2 regions of the Sporosarcina sp. FSL K6-1540 genome follow, and region 1 is predicted to be linked to the other one. Evidence: riboswitches for the same ligand, from Rfam matches in the RefSeq annotation. Region 1 holds a riboswitch; the other holds the start of a gene.

Region 1 (6,345 bases):
GTTTGTCGGTGCGCAAATTAGAATCGTTTGTTTGTTTAAGGAGGCATCGACTTGTTTAATTGAACCGGTAAATTAAAACGACCAATCCGAATAGGGAAAGGTCGATTTGTTTTTGAGTTTCTTCTATGGATAGTAATTACTTCCGACTTTTCACCTCTATTTTTAGAAGTTTTGCATCAGGTGATTGTTGAAGCCTGTATTAAAATCCAGTGAAACCAAGATGTTTTATACCGAATAATTTCTACCTAAGCATTGGGATTCAACATCTTAATGACAATAGAAGCATTTACATTAGCTTGTGTACCACCTATCACAGACGCAAGACCAACTGCTGCAGCAGAAGAATGATTTCGAAGGGTAAGAACATCGTTGGCTACTATGGCAATAATAGCCTGCCCGTTGTTTTGCTGAGTGCCAGCACCTGAACCATAGACTGTTCCGGGAACCAGCGATCCATTTAAAAACAGTGCAAATTGGTTAGGTTCCGTACCTGATACAGAGAAAGTAACCTCGTAGTCTCCCGGAACGTTAATCATAATTTGAGAGGTTCCAAGGGTATGCACAATTCCAGGTGTCATTAATCCATTTGAATCAAACAAAACATCAGCTTCTATAGGTACCGTTTGAGGAGTTAGATTGTAAATATACCCGTATTCGCATAACCCGCATGTGGCTCCGATAGTACTAGTGGAGCCAGCCTGCCCGATAGCCCTAATTGGCCCCATGAACACTCTTGGTACTCTACATATATTTTTGCAAGAACATGGACTGATGTGACATTTACTACATTTACGATTAGAGAAGTGGTTATTAAAATTCATTCTTTCACCTCCATCTGTAGTATCCTATTCTTGCAAAAGAGGAAATGAAGGGCAAACACCTTGTTGATTACTAAAAAAGAAATAGACAAGAGATTGATCCTGGTGAAACTGAAGAAATGTGTGATAAAGTCAACCACTTGTTTGAAAAGCTGGGAAATGAAAAGTGAGTAAAAAAACAGCCACCAACTCGATTGAGAAGGTGGCTGTTATTATGTTATAAGTCGTGCGCCTGTCCGCATTTAATGTGTCCCCCTGAATGTCCCCCAACCACACGAATTCAAAAGATTTCCTACGACTTTACTTTAACGGCGTGGCATAGTCGATTAGTACCTGGATGCTGAAACTATCATATTATCACACCTGCAGAACGTACGTACGAAACGGCTGATTAGTCTAGCACGAAATAATTCATAGTAGCAACAATGCTTATGCCTCAAGGCTTATGAGGGGTTTAAATGAAAACAATCTCCAAATATTCCACCAATTTGAAAAGTGAATGTGTCACTGTAGGCTTTCGCTAATTTGACTTCGAGGTTTTTAAATGAGTGGCCATCCCGTTACAAGGTTGTGGTGTACGAGCCATTGTTGCAGCGGGAGTTGTATGAGAAAAGGCAAGAGGCTTGGAAGTTATGGCGACAGTAATGACCTCGTTTGAAGGATGGACATTCATTATTTTGACTTTGTTAATCGCGTTAGGATTTTATTAAATTGGTTGGATGCATGGGCGGGGGAAGTGATGGAGTAAACACGAATTGTACATTTAAGATGAAAAAAAGACCGTAATTTCTTGGTCTTTTATGTTAGTGTACTATGTTTTTCAATAGATTTTATTTAATTGGGTAATAAGTCCATCAAAAAAAGGCTTCACGATAAAATCTGCGGCTCCATTTTCTAAAGCCTCAATTATTAAATCTTGAGTCCCTAAGGCTGAGCACATAACAACACGAGCATTGGGGTTTATTTTCTTAATTTCTTTTAGCGTAGCGATACCGTTCATATTTGGTAAAGTGATATCCAATAAAACGATATGCGGGAAGTGTGATTTATAAAGAGGCACAGCATCTTCTCCACTCCCAGCTTCAGCTACGACATAATAACCGTTACTTACGATAATCTTTCTTAATAGATTTCTCATGAATTTTGAATCATCTACGAGCATTACTGATTTATTGAAAATGATCCTCATCCTTTTTAACAAGTGATAGAAAGCAATACACTTGGTAACCGGCTACCATTACAAATAGTTGTATTAGGCCCTTGGCTTTGCGTCCTTACCTTTCGATAAGTTTGCCTATATACAAACTAACATACTTTGATAGAACAATCTTATGAAAGAGTCTAATACAAAGGAGTAGTAGGCAAATAGGTGGGTTATTAACATGTGCTGTCCGAAAAGAAAAGACCACTGATTAAAAATAATCAGCAGTCTTTATCACAGTCATCTTGAGATTTATGCCCGGAAATTTCGAACAACCATTGTTAATCCACGTTTTTCAAAATTATTGTCGCTTTCTCTTACCTATCAAAGCTACCTAAAATCATAAAATCTACAAGAATTCCACTCACTGGATTTTCTGAACCTAATACATTAATTCCTAGTACTACTATACTACTATTATTTGTGACATTAGCAGAGACGAATTTTGCAGCAACATTCTTTTCTCGCATTTGTACTCTCGGTCTTGCATTTATCGAAGGATTTGTAGAATATACGCTTGATACAGCATAGTCAATAGTTGTTAATAATGGAATACCATTAGATAATCCGTTTTCTGTGAAATAAAGTGTGGCTATACCATTTGCGTCAGATGTAGCTTGCCCATAAACAATCCGCTTTACTTTTTTTGGATTGGACTCTCCTGCCTTAAACACTTGAAGAGCTGTTGGTGCCATTAAAACAAACTCAACGCTCATAGCTATTCTCCCTCTGTAATACTTTGATATCTATTACAAACAACAACATTGATTAAATGTATGACTGGCTATACCTTAATATTCTTTATGCTTTTTATTAGCTTATTACATTCAATGTTCCTTGAGGATTCTTGCTTTTTTGCAAAGTGAAAATGCAGTGAAAGCCATCAAAATGTAGTACGCAGTTCGACCAAAATATGTAGCAGATGTGATGGAAACTTATTAAACTATTTTATTGCGAATGTAATAAAAACGAGCATTAAGGCTTGGTAGCGGTGAACGTGGAGGAAAACGACTTGAAGACAACTCCTTATAAAAAGGCAACAGAAATGTATATCGAAGTCATTGTAGCGGAAAGTGTGGATGAAATTCTAAACGAGGCCGAACCGAATCTACGGACTAAAGAATATGCATTTATGAAATTCATGAATGCGCCTAATACGCAGGATCACACAGATAGGGATTTATTACAGGAATTTGAAAGCACCACAAATGGCTTTTTGCAGGCTGACAGTTCGTTACTTTAACGCACAGTACGAGGAAATGGGAGACCCATTATATGCAGTAAATTAAGAAGAGGACTAGATATTATCATAACGAAATCAATTTCTTCCCCCAGGCACCTAAGCGATATAGAAGCAGAACCTGGAAAAAAACCACTGACTTTTAGTTTAAAGATAATGTGACTGTTTACAGTACGCCTATTAGCTTAAGCAGTAAAACTATTACAAGAATCGAAATAATAACACTTAGAATGTATCTCAAGGATATCCCTCCTTTAGAATGATTGTACCATGGTTACTGTAACTAAAAGTGTTTTTTTTAGGAGTTTATTTCAAATTTACAAGCTAGTGCAATAAGTGGGAACGCATAGTCTGACCAAAAAGCGAAGTAGATAACTGAATGACCTCATACGAAGAAATAATCAAACTTTTAACCCGGTTACTGTTAGAGGTGCTGAAAGATATTGAACGACGCACCAGGGATTGGATGTGGAGTGCTAGCGATAGGACGATCCGTATATTCGTCAGCACCAAACATTCTGTGAGGGAGTGTTAACCGTGGTGCAGCAACTTACTATTTTTGATGCGCTGTCAAAATGATAGAAAGGACTTTTACTGTCATATGCCGGTCCGCTCTATATGTATAAATTAATTTTCATAGAAATAATTCATTAATCTATATCGATTCACTCTCTATTCATTTCTTCTATATGATCATCAATCGGATCAATCGTATGTTTATATCGATAACTTTTATGGACGACGAAATAGATGAAAATGAGTTCTAAAACAAAGATAATAATACAAATCCATATCCAAATCCATGTTGTAACTGTCATTTGATAGTCTCCATTCTGACTTTATCTAATGTAAGTTTACTACGAAATCTGCTTAATTATAGGTTAGTCAGTTATGGATCGGTGACAGTTTGGAAACAATCCTATAAATCTGAGTTCTGTGAGGTTCTATTTAATGAGGTTAGTTACACGAAGAGATAAAAAAACAGTCCCTTATATAGGGACTGAAAGAATTTAGTTATTCATGTCTTGAATACCTGGACTATGTTCATTTGGCATGTCAGGCAGTAAAGGAACCGGGAATCCAGCAGGTGGAGGAGTAACTTTAAGTTCGCCATTATTTCTGCTAGGGGACTGTCCTTGGAAAATTTCCCCGATTCTAGTTGGGTCTAATCTGAAATTGAACTGGGCATTATGATACCCTAACTCCACATATTTTCTGCATTCAGGATATTTATTTATATCGTAATTCGGGACAGGGAACAGCTTGCCCCAATCAACGCCGAGCGTTTCCAATGCTTTTGCAAACGCATTCTGATGTGCGTTATCTCTCACGATTAGGAAAGCTAATGTCTCGCGAAATGTTTTGTTAGAACTCATTTCGTAAATTCGAGTTTTTTGCAAGACACCGGTTGATTCTAACACCAGGTTATCGAGCATATCACTAATCAAATTGCCATGGCTATAAACCCAAGAACCGTTCCAAGGATTCCCAGTAGCATCTACAGGGAGAGAGGCTTGAGCACCAATAATGTAGTGATGAGGATTTGCGTGTCTAACGGCATCATCGAGAGGTGCTTGATCGACGCCAGCATTACCTGGTACAGCAGATTCACCTGAATCATTTAACATTTGATTGATTGTATTCTGGACAAGTTCAACATGAGCGATTTCTTCCAAAAACACACCACGAAGTAAGTCGCGATATTGTGTTTCCTTACCTCTGAAATTGGAGCTTTGGAAAAAGTACTGCATCATGGTACGCATTTCTCCAAAATGCCCACCTAGAATTTCTTGCATTACTTTTGCAGCTTCAGGGTCGGGTTTATCGGGAGGAGTGACGGGATTGATCAATTCTTCTTTGTAGTAATACACATTTAGCACCTCATTTATATATTTTTACTAACAGTAGTATCAAGCAAAATGAAAATTTTATTCACAATCAAAATAATCGTCTATCGGAAAAAATGAGGACACTGATTCAACTTAACGGTTGTTTTGTTTTATTATTGGATTTTAGTCTTTGCACTTATTTTGCCCGAAAACAGCTAATGGGGCACCAAAGTAGGAAAAGTCGATGGGAATCAATCAAACTGAAAGGATTAGAGATGTTTTTCGAAGGAGTAAGCATCTCCAACAAGTCATTAGATAGGAACGAAGTTAAGGATAATTCAAGAGCGTATCCACGTAGTTGGAAATGTGAGAGGGATAGAAGTTCTTCGTTGGATTCTTGAGGTGAAGAAGTACTCTTGGATAAGCACGTCCCATCCGACACCTGAAAGGCTCCATCGTGATGCAAATGTCAGAAATGCCAAATACGTCGAGATATTGTTCTTAGAGAATAAAGAAGATAAACTTAAAGGCAAGTCGGGAGTGCGATAATTTGTATGTAGAACTATGCAACAGTCCAATTACATACGAGTGTTAACTTTTAGTTTACCTATATTTCTGATAACATCGGTTGCGGGAGGTGAGAAAATGCTTGAATTTCAGATAACACTTCATTTTAATGATAATGAAACTTTCATTATGAACTTATCTGCGAGTAGTCTAGAAGATGCGTCGATAAAAGTTACTCAAATGATACAAGATAAACACATTCATCAAGATATAATGGGGAATTCCTATATAAAAGGATATAATCTTGCTATGGTACAACGTTTTCATGTATCCAACAGGTAAAAGTTATGAGTTTATTTAGCATCTTGCTGGGTGCTTTTCTTACGTTCAGTCAAGTGTTTTCGTGGGCTTGCTTGCTGCATACACCGATTGAACCTGACCTGTAATCTCGATGCAACAATGGCCAACTAAACAATTTCCGAAGTTACAACCCAACCCAACAGCTTAGTAACCATCCGATTCAAACCCCGCATTATTATTAGCGCCCAGATTCAGCGACAAGCAGCGAATCGAGGAGCTGGGGTTCATGGCTAACGATGCAATTACGTGTGTTCGCGAGATTTTGATTGTCGTTGAATGAATTCTTGGAGTATCTCTTGAATTTAAATAGTACTATAGGTATCATGATTTATAGTCCATCAAATCAATATATTGGAGAACTATAACTAGGGTTTTGCTTATAAACGTCTG
Region 2 (6,345 bases), 1.6 Mb from region 1:
CAACCAATCACGTACTTGGCTGGATTTTTTCCAAACTTTTTTGAATAACGAAGTCTTGTAGGTACTCATTTCACTTCGGTATCGCATAAACAATATACCGTTGCGGTGCATTGCCGATATACCGAAATGGATAGCATGTGGATAAAGTCAGCATTTCTTCCGGTGCTGTAGAACGGATGACTGTTGTATCATTTGCATCTACAATTTCCGTATCCACAACGGCATATGTAAAGGTGCCATGCTGCATTTCCATAATGATTGTATCGCCATTTTGCAATTTGTCCAATCCGGTAAACACGGTGTCCCTGTGTCCCGATAACAGAATTTGATCTTTTTGCCCGGGATAAACGGTGCCTGTGTAGTGACCAACGCCTTGCTTTAAAGCATCGTCATCCGTCCCTTCCACTATGGGAAGCTCTTTTTGGATAATGGGAATTTGCAGGATGCCGATTGTTTGACCGTTCTGAAAAGACAGGTCGGGATAGGATGACTCAAGCTGGGGTGACTTTATTTTTTGTTTTTCCAACTCCCCCTTTGCCTGAACCAGTGCGGCTTTTTCCGACTGCTGTGCGGATTTTAGCTGCACACTGGCGTAGCCTATCAAAAATAGTCCAACCGCCAGCAAAATCACAGCCATTTTTTTCAGCAATTACATCACCTCCAGCTAATAAAGCATGTGTTGATTCATCTCATTTTCACGAAAAACAGAAAAGCTACCAAGGCATGATACGCCATGCACAGGCAGCTTTTCAAAAGTTTCTCTTTAACCAATTAGCCATTTGAGTCATTTACGTGTCTATTGAGCTATTTTCATCCTTCTGTAATGCCTGATGATCATCAACACAATTCCACCTGCCACAAGTACAGAACCAACTAACATCAAATTAAATATATTTGTTGACGTGGCAGGCAAGTTGAACCCGGCTGTTGTTGGAACGCCGCTGTCGATCTGTCCTGGTATTGTGACTTGAACCGCCGGGCTATCGCTTCCTCCCTCCGCTGGGTTATCACTTCCTTCCTCCGCAGGGTTATCGCTTCCTTCCTCCGCAGGGTTATCGCTTCCTCCCTCCGCAGGGTTATCGCTTCCTCCCTCCGTAGGGTTATCGCTTCCTCCCTCCGTAGGGTTATCGCTTCCTCCCTCCGTAGGGTTATCGCTTCCTCCCTCCGCAGGGTTATCGCTTCCTCCGTCCCCTGGGTTATCGCCTCCTCCATTCCCCGGGTTATCTCTTCCTTCCGCCGTAAAAGTGAAAACAAATGCCGCCCCAAGGCCTTGAAAATCATTTCCAAGGTGCTCCGGAAAACGAATAGTGATGTCCAGATTCTCCCCGCTGCCGCGTGTAAGTTTTCTTGCGGGCAGAGATTTAAATGCAGCCAATTTGCCCTGATACAATTCCTTGTCGTCGGCTTTTATTTCCAGCAGTAGCTCGTTGAACAGCTTTTTTTCTCCACTGTTTTCTAACTGCATTTGGTAGGCAAATTCTTTGCTACCTAAGTTTTTGACTGTAATGGTCCGAGGTGCCCAGTCACCAGGCTTCATATTGCTGATTTCAAATAACGTATCTTTTGGTGAAATGCCGATGTCTATATCAGCATTGCCCGTGTTGTCTTCACCATCTGCTAATACGCTCGTCATAGGAAAGAAACAGATTCCGCTAATCAATAGAAGAACCGGAAAAAGTCGAAACAGTTTGCTCATGATAATGCCTCCTTACATATCTTAGCGATTGATTCAGGAAGAACTTTCTCCGCCATCTTCCCCCACTATATTCACCTTTTTTTTCGGAGCCAATTCGATTTCTCCAAGTGCTCTCCAAATCGTAAACCCCGAGTAGATAAGCAGCAGGAATCCGGGTATTAATAGCAAAAGCGCACCGTTCTTCGACTGGGTAAAGTTAATGAAGTACCCTACGTAAGGCACTGTAAAACCGGTGTACTCTGCTACCACATTGTCAGACAGAACTGGATTCATGTCCTCTGCATTGTTGTTGTCGCCTTTTGTCCGGTAAAGTACGGAGTCTCCACTTTTGACCACCTCAGTAATCCTGTGTGTGATCAAAATATTTTCTGCTTCCTGGAATGTGATGACGTCGCCTTTTTTAAAATTGGTTTTATCTTCAGCCGGTTTCACAGCAATGATCGAGCCTGTTAGGATTCCCGGCTCCATGGATCCCGACAGAACAGTTTTTAGTTGGTAACCGAAAAGTTGTGGCTCGCCGCCTGAGATTTTCGTGAAGACCACTACGGAAGCGACACTAATCAGCAGAACCATCAATATGCCTGAGACGATGCTACTTATCCTCTTCATTCGTTTCTTCTTTTTCATTAATTTCTTCTCTCTCATTTGTATCACCTTCTACTTTCTTTGTATTATTTTCTGGTTCTACGACAGCGTTCACTTCAGCTTCATTCTTTGTTTTAGAGCCGTCTTCTGGAGCCTTATTTTCTACAGAATCCTTTTCATCCGGTTTCTTTTCAGTAGATTCATCAACAGATCCATCCTTGATGTCCGGCTGTTTTTGACCGTCATCTTCAGGCTTCTGCTGCTCGTTCTCTTTGTTAGCATCCGAATCTGCTTTATCATCTTCACCTTCTATGACCTTATCCTTTTCAATTTCTTCCTTTGATTCATCATCTATATTCTTGCAGTCGGCCTTTATTTTCTCGCTTGATACAGCATCCTGTTCGTTTTCTCCAACAGACTTACCATCTTCGCGCTTGCAATCGACATCGCTTGGTACAGCATCCTGCTCTTCTTTTTCCTTAGTCTTATCATCTTTGTCTAGGCAGTCGACTTCGGTTTCCTCACCCGATACCGTGTCCTTATCGTTTTCTTCCTTAGGCTTATTATCTATGTTCTCGCGGTCGATCTTGATTTCCTCGCCCGTTACAGCATCCTTTTCAATTTCCTCACCGCATTGATTCGTAAGTACAACCGGAACTTCCCATTCGGCAGTGATCATCTGGGAAACTTCCGACTGGCTACTGAGATATGCGGATGTGTCAGACGAAATATAACTAATGCTAAAGATGACTAAATAACATATGAGTGCCAATTTTAAAGTCAGAAATGGACCTTGATGCTTTTTCCTACGTTTGCGCCTTCGGCTGGTTTTCAACCTGATCCCGCCTTTCGATTTTTTACCACTGGATTTTTCTTACGTATATTCCTCAAAACATAAAATCGAGTTATATGTTGAGAAATATATATAAGGAAGAGCATTGGTTGATTGATGAAATAAAAGGAAGGAGGAGAAGTGCTCTCCTCCCGGGATATATGTTATTTCTTTTCCCCTTTTGTCTGCTGTGCATCAAATGTCCATTTAAGCTCTAAAGAATCACCTTGGAATTCGTTTTGATCTTTGTCGTTCTCGACAAATTCGAATTGTACGGACAGCGTGTCAGAATTGCCGGCTTTTAAACCGCCTTTTTCTTCAAGGTATGGGACAAAGACTTTATTTGCAACGGCATCTGGTGTCATACCCTGTAACTCAGCAAGAGTTGTTTGGTAAACCACGTTGTCCAGTCCAGTCCACGGTCCCGTGATTGATTTATCGTGGTTCCACATGAAGTTAACTCGGATATGACTTCCAAAGTTTTCTACATTATCACCATTTTTGTCTGTTACTGAATACTCTGTCTTAAGTAATACCTTGGATATGTCGAGTGTGCCGTCATTTTTCAATGTAAAATCACGATTCATCCAGTCACCAGGCTTAATGTTTTTTACATCGATAATTGTTTCAGGCTTTAGTGATAAATCCAGTGTACCGGCAGCGAATGTATTCGTGCTTGTTTCCACATCGTTGAAATAAGCATATGTTCCTCCACCGATCATACTTACAGCCAATGCCCCAGTTGCGATACCCATTGCTAGCTTCTGTTTAATACCCATTTTTAATTTCCTCCAATTAGTTTGTATTTTTTCGCTTTTATTGAATGCTTGTTCTTTGTTCTTCCCTGCGACTTGGAAGAAATTATTTTCTTCTTCGTTCTAAGGTATGAGTTCATTTTCACCTGATAAAGTAGCCTTGATTGCATGCACCATTTTCATAGTTTGGCAGCTGTTGTGATCCTTGACACCCCTTTAGTAGGTGTCATACTTTTTCATGGAAATCTCCTCCAATGCTTTTTTCGGCTCGTTACCATTTTTGTAACTACTTTTAGTATAGGAGTATTCCTAGCGGGCATCCTCACTCTAAAGAGTGATTTTCTGATATCGATTGTCTACTTCGATTTTCTACTTTAGTGTAGGGTCGGTGCACTTTTGTACCAGTTCACTTCTACTTCTGTTAATGAATAGCTCACTCGGAAGTAATAGCTCTATCTTATAGAAGTAACCTTTAATATTGATTTACTGATAGGTAACAAGTAACTGAAAAGTCTTAATTCGCTAAAATACAAGTTAATAACAAAAAAAAAGAACCTCTTCAACCGCAGGAGATGACGTCATATTCAATGTAATTTGGTTATACTGAACTATATAAAAGAATATAATTTACGGAAACTGTGAAATACATCCTCTATATGGGCACCTTGGATGTATGGAGTTATTGGTGCAACCGACCTAATTACACTTGGACATTATGTTCAAGTTGATTGGGTTTTTATTATGAAATGAGAGGGTGTGACAAAAATCAGAAAGATTCTAGCTGATATATTAGAAGGATACACTCAGAAAGCTTCTGCTTTGGATTTGGTACAAGCATGCGCTACTAATAAACCAATCGAAACGAATGATACCTATCTAGATACATTGAAGCACGGTATATCGCTGTACCACCTAATGGATAATTCAAGCCCTCAAATTATAATGAATGAAATAATGGCAGCTATCATCAAGCTTACACATAGTGGAGAAGCATTCTTTTGGTTGACCGACGTAAATCATCAAAATAGCTACCTAACATCTTCTACGAGTAATCCCCACATTGAAACTAGCCTAAGAAAACAATGGAATACTATACGCCTGGAGAAAGAACTGTTTGTCAGTAAGATTAACGAGGATTGGTACGGTATGAAAGTAATTAGAACCTCCACTACTACCGGTGTGATTGGAGTTAAGATTTCCGGTTCAAGTGAGTCTAGAGAAACATTGCTCTTTAATCGCCCATTTGAGTTTTTAGCCGAACTTAGTGAAATAATGCTCGAAAGAATTCATACAGATTCAATGAAGGAGCAAATGATTGTAATTAAGGAGCAGAATCGTATCTCCAATGAAATTCACGACAGTGTTTCACAAAGATTGGTCGGTATTGTATATTCTCTGCACAGTTTACAAACAAAAAGTAAAGGCATGACAAGTACTGAGTTGAATGATGAATATCAATTTCTTTCACAATCTGCCAACACTACACTAAAGGAACTACGGTTGGCTATTTACGGTCTCAACTCGACGAAGAATGGTGAAAAGCCTTTTCTAGTCCAGCTGAAGAATTATTTGGACGAGTATGCACGGTTAAGTGATATACGAATTGATTATCAGATAACGGGTGATGAAGCTTTACTATCAAGCGAACTAAAACAAGCAATCTATAGAATTATTTGTGAAGCTTGCGGAAATGCCGTTCGCCATGGCCAGTGCACGGCTATTGAACTCAGATTATCTATACTGGACGAGAAAACTGTATTGGAAATTCATGATAATGGAATCGGAATTAATTCGCACATTTCCGAAGGCCAGCAGGAAAAAGGAATCGGTCTTTTCAATATTAGACGTCTTGTAAGTACTTTTGCAGGATCGTTTTTGATAAATGGATTACACGGGATAGGGACAGAAATACAAATCGAAATTCCAACCGCAAAAATACTTGAGAAGGTCCAGGTGATTGGCTAATGCAAATTGTTATTGTCGATGATCATCCATTAGTAAGAAAAGGATTAACATCTATCCTTACTATAGATGGAGCAATTGAAATCCTAGGTGAAGCAGCAAATAGAAAGGACGCGCTAACTCTATTCCATGACACTATACCTGATTTGGCTATAGTGGATCTTCGCTTAGCTAATGAATCCGGTTTGGAATTAATTACAGAAGCGAAACAACAAGGAATAACCTGTAAATTTGTTGTGCTAACTTCATCGACGGAAGAGCACGACTTTAAACAGGCAAAAGAAATAGGAGTCGATGGCTATATATTAAAAGAGGCATTACCTGAAGAACTGATCCATGCCCTCGGAGTTATCGGCAGAGGTAGAAAGTATTATGATCCAGGGGTGTTTGATTTGGTGATAAAATCGAAGGAAAGCCCTTTTGAAAATGATAGGCATATCGAACAGCTAACACCGAAGGAAAAGGAGATCTTACTCGAACTCGGGATGGGCCATTCAAATAAACAAATTTCACAG

Evidence for each region. Region 1 has a riboswitch for cyclic di-GMP ahead of MKY15_RS19300 (response regulator). Riboswitches for the same ligand answer to the same signal wherever they lie in the genome.
Region 2: another riboswitch for cyclic di-GMP. It lies ahead of MKY15_RS04285 (ATP-binding protein); the one in region 1 lies ahead of MKY15_RS19300 (response regulator).

The regions. Positions count from the first base shown of each region.
Region 1 covers NZ_CP152018.1:4,096,386-4,102,730, reverse strand. The annotation lists gene MKY15_RS19310 (hypothetical protein) at 1-76, shown strand, start outside; gene MKY15_RS19305 (collagen-like protein) at 246-725, opposite strand; gene MKY15_RS19300 (response regulator) at 1,639-1,956, opposite strand; cyclic di-GMP riboswitch class I at 2,038-2,123, opposite strand; gene MKY15_RS19295 (hypothetical protein) at 2,337-2,735, opposite strand; gene MKY15_RS19290 (hypothetical protein) at 3,032-3,262, shown strand; gene ytzI (YtzI protein) at 3,925-4,077, opposite strand; gene MKY15_RS19280 (manganese catalase family protein) at 4,270-5,130, opposite strand.
Region 2 covers NZ_CP152018.1:957,816-964,160, forward strand. The annotation lists gene MKY15_RS04260 (class D sortase) at 71-649, opposite strand; gene MKY15_RS04265 (hypothetical protein) at 797-1,696, opposite strand; gene MKY15_RS04270 (signal peptidase I) at 1,730-2,341, opposite strand; gene MKY15_RS04275 (hypothetical protein) at 2,289-2,960, opposite strand; gene MKY15_RS04280 (CalY family protein) at 3,278-3,892, opposite strand; cyclic di-GMP riboswitch class II at 4,491-4,572, shown strand; gene MKY15_RS04285 (ATP-binding protein) at 4,625-5,833, shown strand; gene MKY15_RS04290 (response regulator transcription factor) at 5,833-6,345, shown strand, end outside.